One region of the Acidihalobacter prosperus genome, then DNA from elsewhere that is predicted to be linked to it. Evidence: predicted binding sites of a transcription regulator. Region 1 holds the regulator's gene; the other holds the start of a gene.
The links. The regulator sigma-54, encoded in region 1, starts transcription at its own class of promoters, with help from an activator protein. The targets are predictions, from matches to a motif close to TGGCANGNTNCNTGCTT.
Positions count from the first base shown of each region.

Region 2: THPRO_RS15635 (CmpA/NrtA family ABC transporter substrate-binding protein) is a predicted target of sigma-54. The motif match lies at 1,614-1,630, and genes of this name have one in related genera.

Region 1 is NZ_JQSG02000003.1:104,959-113,002, forward strand. Features, by position in the region: gene THPRO_RS07225 (NAD-dependent epimerase/dehydratase family protein) at 1-504, shown strand, start outside; gene THPRO_RS07230 (calcium/sodium antiporter) at 609-1,568, shown strand; gene THPRO_RS07235 (KpsF/GutQ family sugar-phosphate isomerase) at 1,574-2,548, shown strand; gene THPRO_RS07240 (KdsC family phosphatase) at 2,643-3,128, shown strand; gene lptC (LPS export ABC transporter periplasmic protein LptC) at 3,125-3,694, shown strand; gene lptA (lipopolysaccharide transport periplasmic protein LptA) at 3,720-4,220, shown strand; gene lptB (LPS export ABC transporter ATP-binding protein) at 4,217-4,942, shown strand; gene THPRO_RS07260 (RNA polymerase factor sigma-54) at 5,008-6,468, shown strand; gene hpf (ribosome hibernation-promoting factor, HPF/YfiA family) at 6,691-7,011, shown strand; gene ptsN (PTS IIA-like nitrogen regulatory protein PtsN) at 7,036-7,500, shown strand; gene hprK (HPr(Ser) kinase/phosphatase) at 7,509-8,044, shown strand, end outside.
Region 2 is NZ_JQSG02000006.1:1,049,748-1,057,791, forward strand. Features, by position in the region: gene THPRO_RS15630 (MFS transporter) at 1-1,259, shown strand, start outside; gene THPRO_RS17130 (hypothetical protein) at 1,352-1,504, shown strand; gene THPRO_RS15635 (CmpA/NrtA family ABC transporter substrate-binding protein) at 1,792-3,180, shown strand; gene nirB (nitrite reductase large subunit NirB) at 3,197-5,644, shown strand; gene nirD (nitrite reductase small subunit NirD) at 5,674-6,009, shown strand; gene THPRO_RS15650 (nitrate reductase) at 6,002-8,044, shown strand, end outside.

The DNA of each region.
Region 1 (8,044 bases):
GCGGTCGAGCGCTGGCTGGACGATTTCTCCTCCGCCCACCCGGACCTGACCGTGACCCGATTGCGGCCGCATGCCATCGTTGGCGCCCAGGCGCATCCGCTGCTCAACCTCGTGCTGAAGCAACCTCTTTATCCCGCCGCGCGCCCGGTGCCGCTCACGCAATGCATCTGGGAACAGGACGTCGCCCGCGCCATGATCCTGGCGCTGCGGCAACGGACGCCGGGCATCTTCAATCTTGCCGCCGACCCGCCGATGAGCCTGCGCGACATGCTCGGACTGGTACGCCGCTGGCGCCTGCCGGTCACGCCCTCATTGCTCGCCGCCACGCACCGCCTGGCCTGGCGGCTGACCCCGGCAGCGGGCGAGCCCGGCTGGGTGCAGGGTCTGCGCCATCCGCTCGTGCTCGACACCCGACAGGCTCAGCGAACGCTGAGGTTCACGCCCCTGCTCGATGTGGCCGAGTGCGTGCGCCGTGCGGCACGAGGCTGGCCGGACGACGCATGATGCCCGGCGGATGCCCGAACGACGGCTTTTCGGGACGCCCCATGTATAATTTCCCGTTCACGCCCGCGCAGGCGGGCCCCAGTTCCTAAGGAAACCACCGCAACGTGCTGCTCGCCGTCATCGCCATCATCGCCGGTTTCGCACTGCTGATCTGGAGCGCGGACCGCTTCGTGCTCGGCGCGGCGGCTCTGGCCCGCAACCTCGGCGTACCGCCGCTGGTGATCGGCCTGACCATCGTCGGCATGGGCACCTCGGCACCCGAGCTGCTGGTCTCCGCGCTCGCGGCCTGGGACGGCAATGCCGGTCTCGGCATCGGCAATGCCATCGGCTCGAACATCACCAACATCGGCCTGGTGCTCGGCGTCACGGCGCTGATTGCCCCGCTGACCGTGAATTCGAAACTGCTCAAGCGCGAACTGCCGTTGCTGCTCGCGATCATGCTCATCGGCTACGCACTGCTGGCCGACGGCCGGCTCGCGCGGCCGGAAGGCGGCGCCCTGCTGCTCGGCCTGGCAGCCTTGCTGTTCTGGATGGTCTGGTCCGCACGCCGCGCACAGCCCGACGACGCCCTCGCCGAGGAAATCCTCGAAGACCAGCCGCCGCCGATGAGCACGCAGGCCGCACTCGGCTGGTTCGCCCTCGGGCTGGCCGTACTGCTCGGCGGCGCCAAGCTGCTGGTTTGGGGCGCCGTGGCCGTGGCCCATGCGCTCGGCGTCAGCGATCTCGTGATCGGCCTGACCGTGGTCGCCATCGGCACCAGCCTGCCGGAACTGGCCACCACGGTGCTCAGCGCGCGACGCGGCGAGCCGGACATCGCCCTGGGCAACGTCGTCGGCTCCAATCTGTTCAACATCCTCGGCGTGCTCGGACTGCCCGGCCTGATCGCGCCCGGCCCCGTGCCGCACGAAGTGCTCAGCCGCGACTATCCGCTGATGCTGTTCCTGACCGCCCTCCTCTTCCTGTTCGCCTTCGGCCGCCAGCCCAGACGCATCAACCGCGCCGAGGGCGGCGTGCTGCTCGGGGTCTTCATCGGCTACGAATGCTGGCTATACTGGACCGCCTGAAACCCATGTCTCTTGACGACCAACAGCTCATCACCCTCGGCCTGGCCGTGATCCGCACCGAAAGCGAGGCAGTCGCCGCGCTGGCGGAGCGTATCGACGACACCTTCGTGCGCGCCTGCCATCACTTGCATGCCTGCGAAGGACGCATCGTCGTCCTCGGCATGGGCAAGTCCGGGCACATCGGCGGCAAGATCGCGGCAACCCTGGCCAGCACCGGCACGCCGGCCTTTTTCGTCCACCCCGGCGAGGCCAGTCACGGCGATCTCGGCATGATCACGCCACGCGACGTGGTACTCGCGCTGTCGAATTCTGGCGAAACCGATGAAATCCTGACCATCCTCCCGCTTATCCGCCGCCTCGGCGTACCGCTGATCGCGCTCACCGGACGCCCGGAATCCAGTCTCGCGCGCGAGGCCACGGTACATATCGACATCAGCGTCGCCCGCGAGGCCTGCCCGCTCGGGCTCGCGCCGACTTCGAGCACCACGGCGACGCTCGCCATGGGCGATGCACTGGCGATCGCACTGCTCGAGGCGCGCGGCTTCACCGCCGAGGACTTCGCCCGCTCGCACCCGGGTGGCCGCCTCGGCCGCCGTCTGTTGCTGCACGTGGCCGACGTGATGCGGCGCGGCGACGACGTACCCGCCGTCACGCCCGACACCATACTCAGCGACGCCCTGCTCGAAATTACCCGCAAAGGACTCGGCATGACCGCGGTGGTATTCGAAAACAAGGTCGTCGGGGTCTACACCGACGGCGACCTGCGCCGCACGCTCGACAGCGCGCTCGACATCCATGCCACGCCGATCGAACGCGTGATGACGCGCGACTGCAAGACTGCGCGCCCCGACATGCTGGCAGCCGCGGTGGTCAAGCTGATGGAGGACCACCGTATCCAGGCGCTGCCGGTCGTCGACGAGCAGTCCCGACTGGTCGGCGCGCTGAACATGCATGACCTGATGCGTGCGGGCGTGGTGTGACATGAGCCGGGACAAGCACGCGGGCGCCGCCCCGAACGACATCGAACAACAGCCGGCAGGCCCGGTGCTGGCGCGCGCGCGCGCCATACGCGTGATGATCTTCGACGTCGACGGCGTACTCACCGACGGTCGCCTGTTTCTCGGCGACGACGGCCAGGAATACAAAGCCTTCAATTCGCGCGACGGTCACGGCATGCGCATGCTCCAGGCCAGCGGCGTGACCCTCGCACTGCTTACGGGAAGGCGTTCGCAGGTCGTCGCCCGCCGCGCGGCCGATCTCGGCATCGAGCACGTGATCCAAGGCCGCCGCGACAAACTGCCGGCCTTCGAGGATCTGCTGACGACGCTCGGGCTACCGCCTGCCGCCGCCGCCTTCGTCGGCGACGACCTCGTCGACCTGCCGGTGATACGCCGCGCCGGGCTCGGCATCGCCGTCGCCGACGCGGCCGCCGAAGTCCGCACGCACGCGCACTGGGTGACGGCACGCGCCGGCGGCCAGGGTGCGGCACGCGAAGCCTGCGAACTGGTGATGCGCGCCCAGGGGCAGTACGAACGCCTGGTCGCGACCTATCTCGCATGAACGCGCAGCGCCTGCTCACAGGCGCCGCACTGGCCGTCACCCTGCTACTGGGTCTGTGGCTGGCTCGACACGTGCTGCCGCCGCCGCTCAAGGTTGCCCCCTTGGCCCGCGGCACCGACTACTCCGCCGACGACATCACCCTGACCCAGATGCGCCGCGATGGGCAGCCACGCTACCGGCTACGGGCGACGCATCTCGCACACACCCTGCCCGACCGCCTGACCCGGCTGACCGATCCCGTGCTCGTGGTATATCCTGAGCACGGCGCGCCGGTCACGCTGCGCTCACCCAGCGCGGTACTGTTGCCCGGCGACACCGTCGTGCGCATGCCGGAACGGGTGGTGATCACGCGTCAGGACGCGCAGGGTCGGACGATTCGCGTGATATCCAATGATGTGACGGTCGACACGCGTCGGCAGATCGCGACCAGCCCGAAACCCACGCGCATCGAAGGCCCCGGCTACGTGACGCGGGGCATCGGCCTGGACGCGAATTTCAAGCAGCAGGTCTTCGACCTCCTAAAGGACGTGAACAGTGTCTACACCCGCCCCACCGCGCAGCCCTGAGCCCCGGCCGAGCGTAGAACGGCGCGTGCCATGGCGCCTGCTGTTTCTAGCCGCGCTGCTGCCGGCCGCTGCCGTGGCCGCGCCGCCGGTGGCACGCGATGCGCCCGTGCATATCAGCGCAGACCGATTTCATTTCGACCAGAAGACCGGTGTCGGCATCTACACCGGGCACGTCCGCGTCACCCAGAACACCCTCACCATCGACGGCGACCGACTGACCGTGGTGGCGCCGCCCAAGGGACCGGTCGAACGCCTGACCATGGACGGCAACCCGGCCACCTTCAGCGACGTCACCCCCAAGGGCAAACCGGTCAAGGGACACGCGGCGCACATGCTCTACCTGCCGGACAGCCGGCAGATACAACTGCAGGGACAGGCCGAACTGAGCCAGGAGCGCAACACCTTCAGCAGCACGCATATCGTCTACGACACGAAAAATGGCGTCGTCACCGCCGGTGCGCCTGGGCATCGCGTCGAGGCCACGCTGGTGCCCGATCAGGGCACGACGGGAAAATCCGCGCCATGAGCGTGCTCGGCGCCAGTGGCCTGACCAAGCGCTATCGCGGACGCGACGTGCTCGGCGGCGTTTCCCTCGAGGTCGGCAGCGGCGAAATCGTCGGCCTGCTCGGCCCCAACGGCGCGGGCAAGACCACCTGCTTCTACATCATCGTCGGTCTGATTCAGCCGGATTCGGGGCGGATACACCTCAACGATCAGGACATCACCCGCTTCCCCATGCACGCCCGCGCACGCATGGGCGTTGGCTATCTGCCGCAGGAAGCCTCGGTTTTCCGCCGCCTCAGCGTCGAAGCCAACATCCGCGCCGTACTCGAACTGCGTGACAATCTCGACCCCAGGGCACAGAATGAAACCCTGGAAAGTCTGTTGGATGAATTGCAGATCGGGCATATCCGCGCCAGTCGCGGCTTCAGCCTCTCGGGCGGTGAGAGACGACGCGTCGAGATTGCGCGCGCGCTGGCCGCCGACCCGGCCTTCATCCTGCTCGACGAACCCTTCGCCGGCGTCGACCCCATTTCGGTACTCGACATCCAGCGGATCGTGCGACACCTGAGCGACCGGGACATTGGCGTCTTGATTACCGATCACAATGTGCGTGAAACCCTCGGCATCTGCCAGCGAGCCTATATCCTGAGCGAGGGTCATGTGCTCGCCGAAGGCGCGCCGGAAGACATCCTGCACAATCAGAAGGCCCGCGAGGTCTATCTGGGGCAGGACTTCCGACTCTAACAACATCCCGTAGACCGATGATGACCATTGCGTTAAACGCGGATTCAAGATAAACATCAGGCGCGATGATCAAGCCATCCATTCAACTCAGGCTGGGGCAATCCCTGGCGATGACTCCCCAGCTGCAGCAGGCGATACGTCTGCTGCAGTACTCGACGCTCGAGCTGCAGACGCACATCCAGGAAGTGCTCGAGACCAACCCCATGCTCGAAATCGACGAGGACGGCGGCCGGGGCGAAGGCGCGGACGGCGAACCGATCAACGGCGAAGCCCGCGAAAGCAGCGCCGAGGACAGTCCGTCGCAGGACACGATTCCGGACGAGCTGCCCGTCGACAGCGCCTGGGACGACATCTACGAACCGCCCTCCGCGGCCGGCTCCGCACCCTCCGAAGGCGACGACCGCGACCCCTATGAGTCGCAGAGCGGAGACGGCGAATCGCTTGCGGACCATCTGCTCTGGCAGGTCCACCTCGCCACCATGAACGAGCAGGACCGCCTGATCGCCATGACCCTGATCGACGCGATCGGCAACGACGGCTATCTTCAGGAAGACCTGGAAAACATCCGCGCCTCGCTCGCGGATCAACTGCAGACCGAACTCGAGATCGAGGACGTCGAAGCCGTACTGCATCTCGTACAACGGCTCGATCCGCCCGGCTGCGGTGCGCGCAACCTGTCCGAGTGCCTTGACATACAGCTCTCGGAGATGCCGAGGGACACCCCCCGGCTGGCATCGGCGCGGCATCTTGTGCAATCGCACATCGACCTGCTCGGCAACCACGATTTCAAGGCACTGATGCGTCACCTGGATCTGGACGAGACCGAGCTGCAGGAAACCATCGCACTGATCCAGTCGCTCAACCCCCGCCCTGGCGCGCAGATCAGCAACAGCCGCCCCGAGTACATCGTCCCCGACGTGACCGTGCGCAAACAGGGGCAGCGCTGGCGCGTGGAGCTCAACTCGGAGGTGGCGCCGCGCCTGCGCGTGAATTCGACCTACGCCTCGATGGTCCGGCGCGCGGACAGCAGCGTGGACAACACCTACATGAAGAATCAGCTGCAGGAGGCCCGCTGGTTCATCAAGAGCCTGCAAAGCCGCAACGAAACCCTGTTGCGCGTCGCCACCGCCATCGTCGAGCAACAGCGAGGCTTTCTGGAATACGGCGAGGAGGCCATGAAACCGCTGGTGCTGCGCGACATCGCCGAACAGGTCGAGATGCACGAATCGACCATCTCCCGCGTCACCACCCAGAAATACATGTATACCCCCCGCGGCATCTTCGAATTCAAGTACTTCTTCTCCAGCCATGTCGGCACGGCCGACGGCGGCGAGTGCTCGGCCGTCGCCATACGCGCGATGATCCGCAAGCTGATCGAGGGCGAACCCGGTGACAAGCCCCTGTCGGACAGCAAGATCGCCGACCTGCTCGGCGAAAAGGGCATCCAGGTGGCGCGCCGCACCGTGGCCAAGTACCGCGAGGGCATGAACATCCCGTCCTCCAGCGATCGCAAGCGCCTCAACTAGACTCAGATTATGGCGACTTCACACGTATCCTCGACCTTGCGCACCGCGAAACACCTGCCGCGGGCCGGCCGGACCAGGGAGCACGGTCGGGTGCGAGCGTCGACATCAGGCGGCGGGGGATGCCGCCCCTGGCCGCGAAAGCGGCCGCGGGATGGCGCCAGCCATGACGGCCCCGCCCCCCACATGGGCACATAAGACATGGCCCTCAACGAGGAGTATCGTATGCAAATCAATCTGTCCGGGCACCATATCGAGCTGACCGACGCCCTGCGCAGCTATGTGAGCGAAAAATTCCAGCGCCTCGAGCGGCATTTCGACAACATGATTGACGTCCACGTGATCCTCTCCGTAGAAAAACTGCGCCAGAAAGCCGAAGCCAGCCTCAATCTCAGCGGCAACCAGCTCTTCGCGGACGCCGTCAGCGAAGACATGTACGCCGCCATCGACGCACTCGTCGACAAGCTCGACCGGCAGGTCATCAAGCACAAGGAAAAAACCAAGGACCACCACAAGGCCGAAGCGACCAAACGCACGGCCACCTGAAAACATCGGGGCGACACCTGAACCATGCAGATAGGCGAACTTCTCACCACCGAGCGCATCCTCAGCGGTGCCGACATCCACAGCAAGAAACGGGCGCTGGAAGCACTGAGCGAGCTGCTGGCCCAAGGCGGGCAGGTTTCCTCGCACGAGGTCTTCGATACCTTGCTCGCGCGCGAACGCCTCGGCAGCACCGGCTTGGGCCATGGGGTGGCGATCCCCCACGGCCGCATGACCGGGCTCAAGGAGACGCAGGCCGCCTTCATCAAACTCAGCGGGGGCATCGATTTCGATGCCCCCGACCAGCAACCCGTCGACCTGCTGTTCGCGTTGCTGGTGCCGGAGGATAGCGCCAGCGAACACCTGGAGACGCTTTCCAGGCTGGCGCAGCTGTTCAGCGACCCGGTCGCCGTGCAACAGCTGCGCACTGCCGATGGCAGCGAAGCCACTCTGGGACTGCTCAGCGACTGGGAAGCCCGGCACGCCGCCTAGGCGACGCCATGGAAGCCAATCTTTCAGCGGCTGCCCTCTACCAAGCGCTCGGCAAGCGCCTGCAGCTCTCCTGGCTGTCGGGACGCGACGGAGGCGTACACCAGCTGTCCGCCGCCGACACGCACTGGGGCGGCGCCACCCTCGTCGGACATCTGAATCTGGTGCACCCGCATTGCGTCCAGGTGCTTGGCAGTCGCGAGTGCGCCTATCTGCGCCAGCTCGACGACGACGCCCGCGAACAGGCCTTGCGGCAGATGTTCAACGGCGAAAGCATTCTGATCGTGATCGGCGGCGGGGAATTCCCGGACGAGCGCATGATCGGGCTGGCCGAGCACGCCGGCATCCCGCTGTTCGCCTCGCCACTGGCCACCCAGGAACTCATCAGCACCCTGCGCTACTACCTGAGCGAGACCCTCGCCGAAACCGCCACCGCACACGGCGTGTTCATGGAGGTACTCGGCACGGGTCTGTTGCTGACCGGCGACAGCAACGTGGGCAAGAGCGAGCTGGCGCTGGAACTGATCACCCGCGGCCACCGACTGGT
Region 2 (8,044 bases), on a different contig from region 1:
TGTGGTTCTCGACGGCGGCTTTCAGCCCGAGTATCGCGAACCACTATAACCTCAGCCTGGCCGCACTCGGACTGCTCGCCAGCTCGGCCATCTGGATGGCACCCATCGGCCGCATCATCGCCGGTTGGGCGGCGGACCGCTTCGGTGCGCCGCGCACCTTCGCCTTCATTCTGGCCGTCTGCGGACTCGTCTCGATCGCCTCGGCCTACACCACGGACTACGACATCCTGTTCATCGAGCGGGTGATCGTGGCCATCGCGGGCGTGTCCTTCGTGGTCGGCATCCAGCATGTGGCCCAGTGGTTCGAGCCGGGCGAAATCGGTACCGCCGAGGGCTTGTATGCCGGTACCGGCAACGTCGGCGCCGGCGTTGGCGCGCTGCTGCTGCCGCGTATCTTCGGGCTCGACTATCAGGCGGCCTTTTTGTGGCTGGGCGTGATCGCGCTGGTGATTGCGGCGTGGTATCTGCTGCGCGGCGAGGCCGCCAAGCATGACAAGGTGCGCGCCACCGCGCGCCAGTCCGCTGATCTGCGCGGCACGGTCTACGTCTGGACCCGCTACATCGCCATTGCCCTGATGCTGGCCTACGCCATGTCCTTCGGCCTCGAAATCGCGATGAACGCCTGGTTGCCGGGTTACTTCACGCGCGGCTTCCACGAGGCGCTGCTGGCGCTGGGCTTCACGAGTATCGCCGGCGTGCAGATCGCGGCCGGCACCTTTGCGGCGGTGCAGTCCTTCACCGCATCGCTGTTCCGGCCATTTTCGGGGTTCATGTCCGACCTGTTCCAGCGCCGTGGCTGGACGCCGCTGCCGATGATCGCGCGCACGCTGCCCTATGCGCCGCGGCTGCACTGGCTGGCCATCTCGCTGCTGCTGATCACGTTGTCCATGGTGGCGCTGACGGTCGCAGGCCTGATGAATTCGCTGCCCCTGTCGGTGATGGTGCTGGTCGCCTTCGGCGTGTTCGTGAGCTTCGGTACCGGCGGTACCTTTGCACTCGTGCCGCTGCTGTTCCCGAATCGCCCCGGCGTCGCCGCGGGCTTCATCGGCGGCGTTTCGACCGCAGGCGGCATCGTCTACCCACTGGTATTCGCCCACACCGCGAATATCCACATGGGTTACCTCTATATCGCGCTGTTCATGTTCATCCCGTTCACCCTGTTCTACTTCTGGGCGGCGCGCTACGAGCATCACCCCGAGGATCACGGGATCGGCGACGGCCTGCTCGGCCGTCCGAAACCGGTGGCTGACAAGGCCTGAGGCCGCGCGTGCCGGAGCGGGATCATGCTCCGGCGCGCCGCCACCTCCTTGCCGACAGCGAACCCATGCCTTCCATCGATTGGAGATCACTCATGCAAAACAACGAACAGCAGACGCCACACGAACCTTGGTACAAATACGGCGTGGCCTTCATTTTCCTGGAAATGTTCATCGCCATCGCGGTCAGCGTGTACTCGCTCTATATGGCCTTCAACGGTCTGGGCGGCTTCCCGGGCAAGCACTGAAGGAACAGCCGGGCGCCGGAATGGTGCCGACGCCCGGCTGTTGCACCAAACAGGTGCGCGAATGGCGGGTGTGGGCGTGTGCAGCCCAGGCAAATGGATGTCGGGAGCTTGGCACGCGATGTGCTTGGCTCACACCGACAGCACGAAAAGACCGGGATGGCGCCCAATGGCGGGCTACCGACCCGGATCGGTGAAATCGATCGAATTTCGACAAAGGCGTCGTGACGTTCATGCGTGGCATGAAGCGGAGCGGCGCCTTTTTTTTGGCCGGAATGGAGCGGTTTGGCATGGTGGATAGCAGCGCAGGCGGACGTACCAGGCTGAGTCTCGGCAAGCGGCCGGGAGACGAGCTGGAACAGCGCGAGTTGACCCTGGGCTTCGTGCCGCTGACCGACTGCGCGCCGCTGGTGGTCGCGCGCGAATTGGGCCTGTTCGCCGACGAGCACCTGGACGTGACGCTGTCGCGCGAGCCTTCCTGGGCGAATATCCGCGACAAGGTCATGATGGGCGCGCTCGACGGCGCGCAGATGCTGGCGGGCATGCCGGTGGCGAGCCAGCTCGGCATCACCGCGGTCAGGCGTCCGTTGATCGCGGCCCTGAGCCTGGGGCTGTCGGGCAACGCGATCACGGTGTCGCGGCGTCTGTTCGCCCGCCTGCGCGAGCAGGACGAGGCGGCGCTGGCACGGCGCCCGTGCACGGCGGACAGTCTGTGCGCGCTGATCGATGCCGACCGCCAGGCCGGGCGGCCGCCGTTGACCTTTGCGGTGGTGTATCCCGTCTCCAGCCACAATTACGAGCTGCGTTACTGGCTTGCCGCCGCGGGGATCGATCCGGACCGCGACGTGCGGATCGTGGTGATCCCGCCCCCGCAGATGGTGGCCCGCCTGCGGGCCGGCGAAATCGACGGTTTCTGCGTCGGCGAGCCCTGGAACAGCGTGGCGGTGCAGGGCGGGCATGGCCATATCCTGATGACCAGCGACCAGCTCTGGCGGCACAAGCCGGAAAAGGTGCTGGGCGTCACCCAGGAATGGGCGGAGCGTCATCCGCTCACCCTGCGTGCACTGGTGCGCGCCCTGATGCGCGCCGGGCAGTGGCTGGACGATCCCGCGCATCGGGAGCAGGCGGCCCGGCTGCTGGCGCGTTCGGAATACATCGGCGTCAAGGAGGCGTCGCTCCGCCTGCCGTTGGGCGAGCAGTTGGTCTACGACCCCGGTACGCCAGCGGTGGCGCATCCGGATTTCAACGTTTTTCAGCGTCATGCCGCGATGTTCCCCTGGCGTTCGCACGCTCTGTGGTTCATCACCCAGCTCTATCGCTGGGGGCAGGTCGATACGGCGCACGACATGGCCGCCGTGGCCGCGGCCGCGTATCGCCCGGAGTATTACCGCGAGGCCGCCGAAGCCCTGGGCTGGACCTATCCCAGGATCGACTACAAGCCCGAGGGCCTGCACGCAGGCGACTGGCAGCTCGCACAGGCGATGCCGGAGCCGCTGTCCATGGGCGCCGACGTCTTTTTCGACGGCGGGCGCTTCGACCCTCACGACCCCGTGGGGTACCTCGAGTCGTTCGCGGTCGCCGCGCCCAGGGTCACGCTGGAAACCCTTCGTCACATGAACCAATCGCGTCCGTCGTCTGCCGCCCATGCGCTCGGCAAGGCTGGCGACGGCACATCCTGATTTGGGAGATCACGCAATGACTGGCAGGCAGAAACTGGTATTGGTGGGCAATGGCATGGCGGGGGTGCGGACCCTCGAGGAGCTGCTCAAGCTCGCGCCGGACATGTACGACATCACCGTGTTCGGCGACGAACCCTACGGCAATTACAATCGCATCATGCTGTCGCCGGTGCTGGCCGGCGAGAAAACGGTCGACGACATCATCCTCAACGACGACGCCTGGTATGCCGACAACGGCATTACTCTGCACAAGGGCAAGCGGGTGACGCGCATCGATCGCGTGCGCCGCTGCGCGATCACCGACGACGGCACCGAGGCGCCCTATGACCGCCTGATCCTCGCGACGGGCTCCAAGCCCTTTATCATTCCGGTGCCCGGCCACGACAAGCAGGGTGTGATCGCCTTCCGCGACATCCACGACGTCGACACCATGCTGGCCTCCTCGCGCACGGGCCGTCGCGCGGTGGTGATCGGCGGCGGACTGCTCGGCCTCGAGGCCGCCAACGGCCTGATGAAGCAGGGCATGGAGGTCACGGTCGTGCACCTGCTCGGCACGCTCATGGAGCGCCAGCTCGATCAGGTCGCCGCGGATCTGCTGATGCGTTCGCTGCAGGAGCGCGGCATGCAGTTCCGCCTGCAGGCGCAGACCACCGAGGTGCTCGGTGACGATCGCGTCACCGGCGTGCGTTTCCAGGACGGCAGCGAGCTGCCGGCCGATCTCGTGGTGATGGCGGTGGGCATCCGGCCGAACATCGAGCTGGCGCAGCAGTCGGGGCTCTATTGCGAACGCGGCATCCTGGTCAACGACACTCTGCAGACCTTCGATCCGAGCATCTACGCGGTCGGCGAGTGCGTGCAGCATCGCGGCAGCGTTTATGGCCTGGTCGCGCCACTGTTCGAGCAGGCCAAGGTGTGCGCCAATCATCTGGCCGAATACGGCATCGCCAAGTACGGCGGTTCGATGACCTCGACCAAGCTCAAGGTCACCGGCATCGACCTGTTCTCCGCCGGCGATTTCAACGGCGACGAACACAGCGAGGAAATGGTGCTGCAGGACGCCGCGCGCGGCGTCTACAAGAAGCTCGTGATCCGCGACAACCGCATCAAGGGTGCAGTGATGTATGGCGACACGCTCGACGGCGCCTGGTACTTCCAGCTGATGCGCGACGAAGCCGACATCACGGACCTGCGCGAGCACCTGCTGTTCGGCCAGGCCCATATCGGCGATGCCGGTCACGGCGACGAGGCCTCGCGGATCGCGGCGCTGCCCGACAATGCCGAGATCTGCGGCTGCAACGGCGTCTGCAAGGGCGAGATCGTGCAGGCCATCACCAGCAAGAAGCTGTTCACCCTGGAAGACGTGCGGGCGCACACCAAGGCGAGCAATTCCTGCGGCTCATGCACCGGTCTCGTGGAATCCCTGCTCGCCAACACGCTGGGCGGCGACTATTCGCAGACGCCGTCGAAAAAATCCCTTTGCCCCTGTACCGAACACACCCATGACGAGGTGCGAGAGGCCATCCGCACGCGCGAGCTCAAGACCCTGCCGGCGGTGTTCGAGGCCATGGAATGGTCGACTCCGGACGGCTGCCACGTCTGCCGTCCCGCGCTCAACTACTACCTGCTGATGAACTGGCCCGGTGAGTACGAGGACGACGGCCGCGCGCGCTTCATCAACGAGCGCGTGCACGCCAACATCCAGAAGGACGGCACCTATTCGGTGGTGCCGCGCATCTGGGGCGGCGTGACCACGCCCGCCGAGCTGCGTGCCATCGCCGAGGTGGCGGAAAAATACCAGGTGCCGACCGTCAAGATCACCGGCGGGCAGCGTATCGACCTGCTCGGTGTCAAGAAGGGTGACCTGCCGGCCATGTGGGGCGATCTGTCGCGCGCCGGCTTCGTTTCCGGCCATGCCTACGGCAAGGCCCTGCGTACGGTCAAGACCTGCGTCGGCTCCGAATGGTGCCGTTTCGGCACCCAGGATTCCACCGGGCTTGGCATCCAGCTCGAAAAACTGACCTGGGGTACCTGGACGCCGCACAAATTCAAGATCGGCGTGTCGGGCTGCCCGCGCAACTGCGCCGAGGCCACGATCAAGGATCTGGGCGTGGTGTGCGTGGATTCGGGTTACGAACTCCACGTCGGCGGCAACGGTGGCGTCAAGGTGCGGGCTACGGATTTCCTGTGCAAGGTCGGCAGCGAGGCCGAGGTGCTCGAATACGCCGCCGCCTTCGTCCAGTACTACCGCGAGACCGCGCGCTATCTCGAGCGCACCGCGCCCTGGATCGAACGCGTCGGCCTGAGCCTGGTGAAACAGAAGGTGGTCGAGGACGAGGTCGGCCGCAAGGCGCTGGCGAAGCGCTTCGCGGAGTCGCAGGCCTATGCGCAGCACGATCCCTGGCTGGAACGTGCCGAGGGCGCGGACGCCGGCGAATACCGCCCGCTCAACCGCATCAGCGCCTGACGGCCGCCTCACAACGACGGAGTGAACCGATGAAACAATGGATCGACATCGCCGCGCTGTCCGACGTCCCGCGCCTGGGTGCGCGGGTCGTGGCCCACGGCGAAGATGAAATCGCGGTATTCCGGGCCGCCGACGACGCGGTATTCGCGCTGCATAACCGCTGCCCGCACCGCAACGGGCCGTTGTCCGAGGGCATCGTGCACGGCCATCGCGTGACCTGCCCGCTGCACAACTGGGTGATCGAACTCGATCGCGGCGAGGCCGTGGCGCCGGACAGCGGCAGCACGGCCTGCTATCCCGTGCGCGTGGAGAACGGGCGCATTCTGCTGGAGCTGGAAACCGCCGCGGAAGCCGCCCATGGCTGAGGCGATCGCCACCGTCTGTCCCTATTGCGGCGTGGGCTGTGGCCTCAAGGTGCGTCCCGGGGTCACGGTGGAGGTGAAGCCGGACCCCACGCATCCGGCCAACCTCGGCCGTGTGTGCTCCAAGGGGGCCGCCCTCGGCGAGACCCTGGGCGAATCTGACCGCCTGCTGCAGCCGGAGATCGGCGGCGTGCCGGTCGCCTGGGACGCGGCGCTGGACGAGGTCGCCTGCCGCCTGCGCAGCGTCATCGACGCGCACGGTCCGCAGGCGGTGGCGTTCTATGTCTCGGGCCAGCTGCTCACCGAAGACTATTACGTCGTCAACAAGCTGATGAAGGGCTGCCTCGGCGCGGCCAACATCGACACCAACTCGCGGCTGTGCATGTCTTCCGCCGTCGCTGCCTACAAGCGCGCGCTGGGCGAGGACGCGGTGCCCTGCAGCTATCGGGACATCGAGGAGGCCGACCTGCTGGTGCTGGCCGGCTCCAACGCGGCCTGGACCCATCCCGTGCTGTACCAGCGCATCGTGGCCGAGAAGCAGCGTCGGCCCGCGCTGCGCGTGGTGGTCGTCGATCCGCGGCGCACGGCCACCTGCGACATCGCCGACCTGCATCTGGCCTTGCGTCCGGGTACCGACGCTTGGCTGTTCAATGGTCTGCTCAGTTACCTCGCGCGCGAAGGCGGGCTCGACCAGGGTTTCGTCGAGACCCATACGCAGGGCTTCGAGGCTGCGCTGGAGGCCGCGCGCGGGGCCGCGCCCTCGATTCCCGCGGTGGCCGCGGCCTGCGAGTTGCCGGCCGCGCAGGTGGCCGAATTCTTCCGTCTGTTCCTGCGCACCGAAAAAACCGTGACCCTATGGTCGCAGGGACTCAACCAATCCAGCAGCGGCGTCGATAAGGGGGCCGCGCTGATCAACTGCCATCTGGCCACCGGCCGAATCGGGCGCCCTGGCATGGGGCCGTTCTCGCTCACCGGCCAGCCCAATGCGATGGGCGGACGCGAGGTGGGCGGACTGGCCAACCAGCTCGCCGCGCACATGGACATCGAGGACGACGAGGCGCGCGAACGCGTGGCGCGGTTCTGGGGCGTGCCCACGGTGGCGGATACGCCGGGGCTCAAAGCCGTCGATCTGTTCGAGGCCGTGGCCGACGGGCGCGTCAAGGCGGTTTGGATCATGGCCACCAATCCGGTGGTGAGCATGCCCGACGCGGACCGCGTGCGTGCCGCGCTGCAGGCTTGCGAGCACGTCATCGTCAGCGATTGCGTGCGCGGCAGCGACACGGTCGCCTGTGCCGACGTGCTGCTGCCGGCCGCCACCTGGGGCGAGAAGGACGGGACGGTGACCAATTCCGAACGTCGCATCTCGCGCATGCGCGCCTTCATGCCGCCGCCCGGCGATGCGCGGCCGGACTGGTGGATCGTGACCGAGGTCGCGCGGCGGATGGGTTACGGCGACGTCTTTCCCTATCGCTCGCCGGCGGACATTTTCCGCGAACATGCGGCACTTTCGGGCTTCGAGAACGAAGGCCGGCGCGTGTTCGATATCGGAGCGCTCAAGGACATCGACGACGCACACTACGACGTGCTGGCGCCGTTGCAGTGGCCGGTCAACGCGGCGCACCCGCAGGGGGGCGCAAGACTGTTCGCCGATGGCTGCTTCCCTACCGCGGACGGCCGTGCGCGGCTGATGCCGGTGACGCCGCGCGCACCAGTGGTGGTTGCCGGCGACGAGTACCCGCTGGTGATGAACACGGGACGCATCCGCGACCAATGGCACACCATGACGCGCACCGCGCGCACGCCGAGGCTGACAACGCACCTGCCCGAACCCTTCGTGCAGATCCATCCGCTGGATGCCGATCTGTGGCATCTGAGCGACGGCGCGCTGGCGCAGGTGACAAGCCCGCAGGGTTCCCTGCTGGCGCGTGTCCGGCTGGATGCCGCGCAGCGTCCGGGTGCGGTCTTTGTGCCGATGCATTGGAACGAGGCCTATGCCCGCAACGCGCGCGCCAATGCCCTGACCGCGGCGATCACCGAT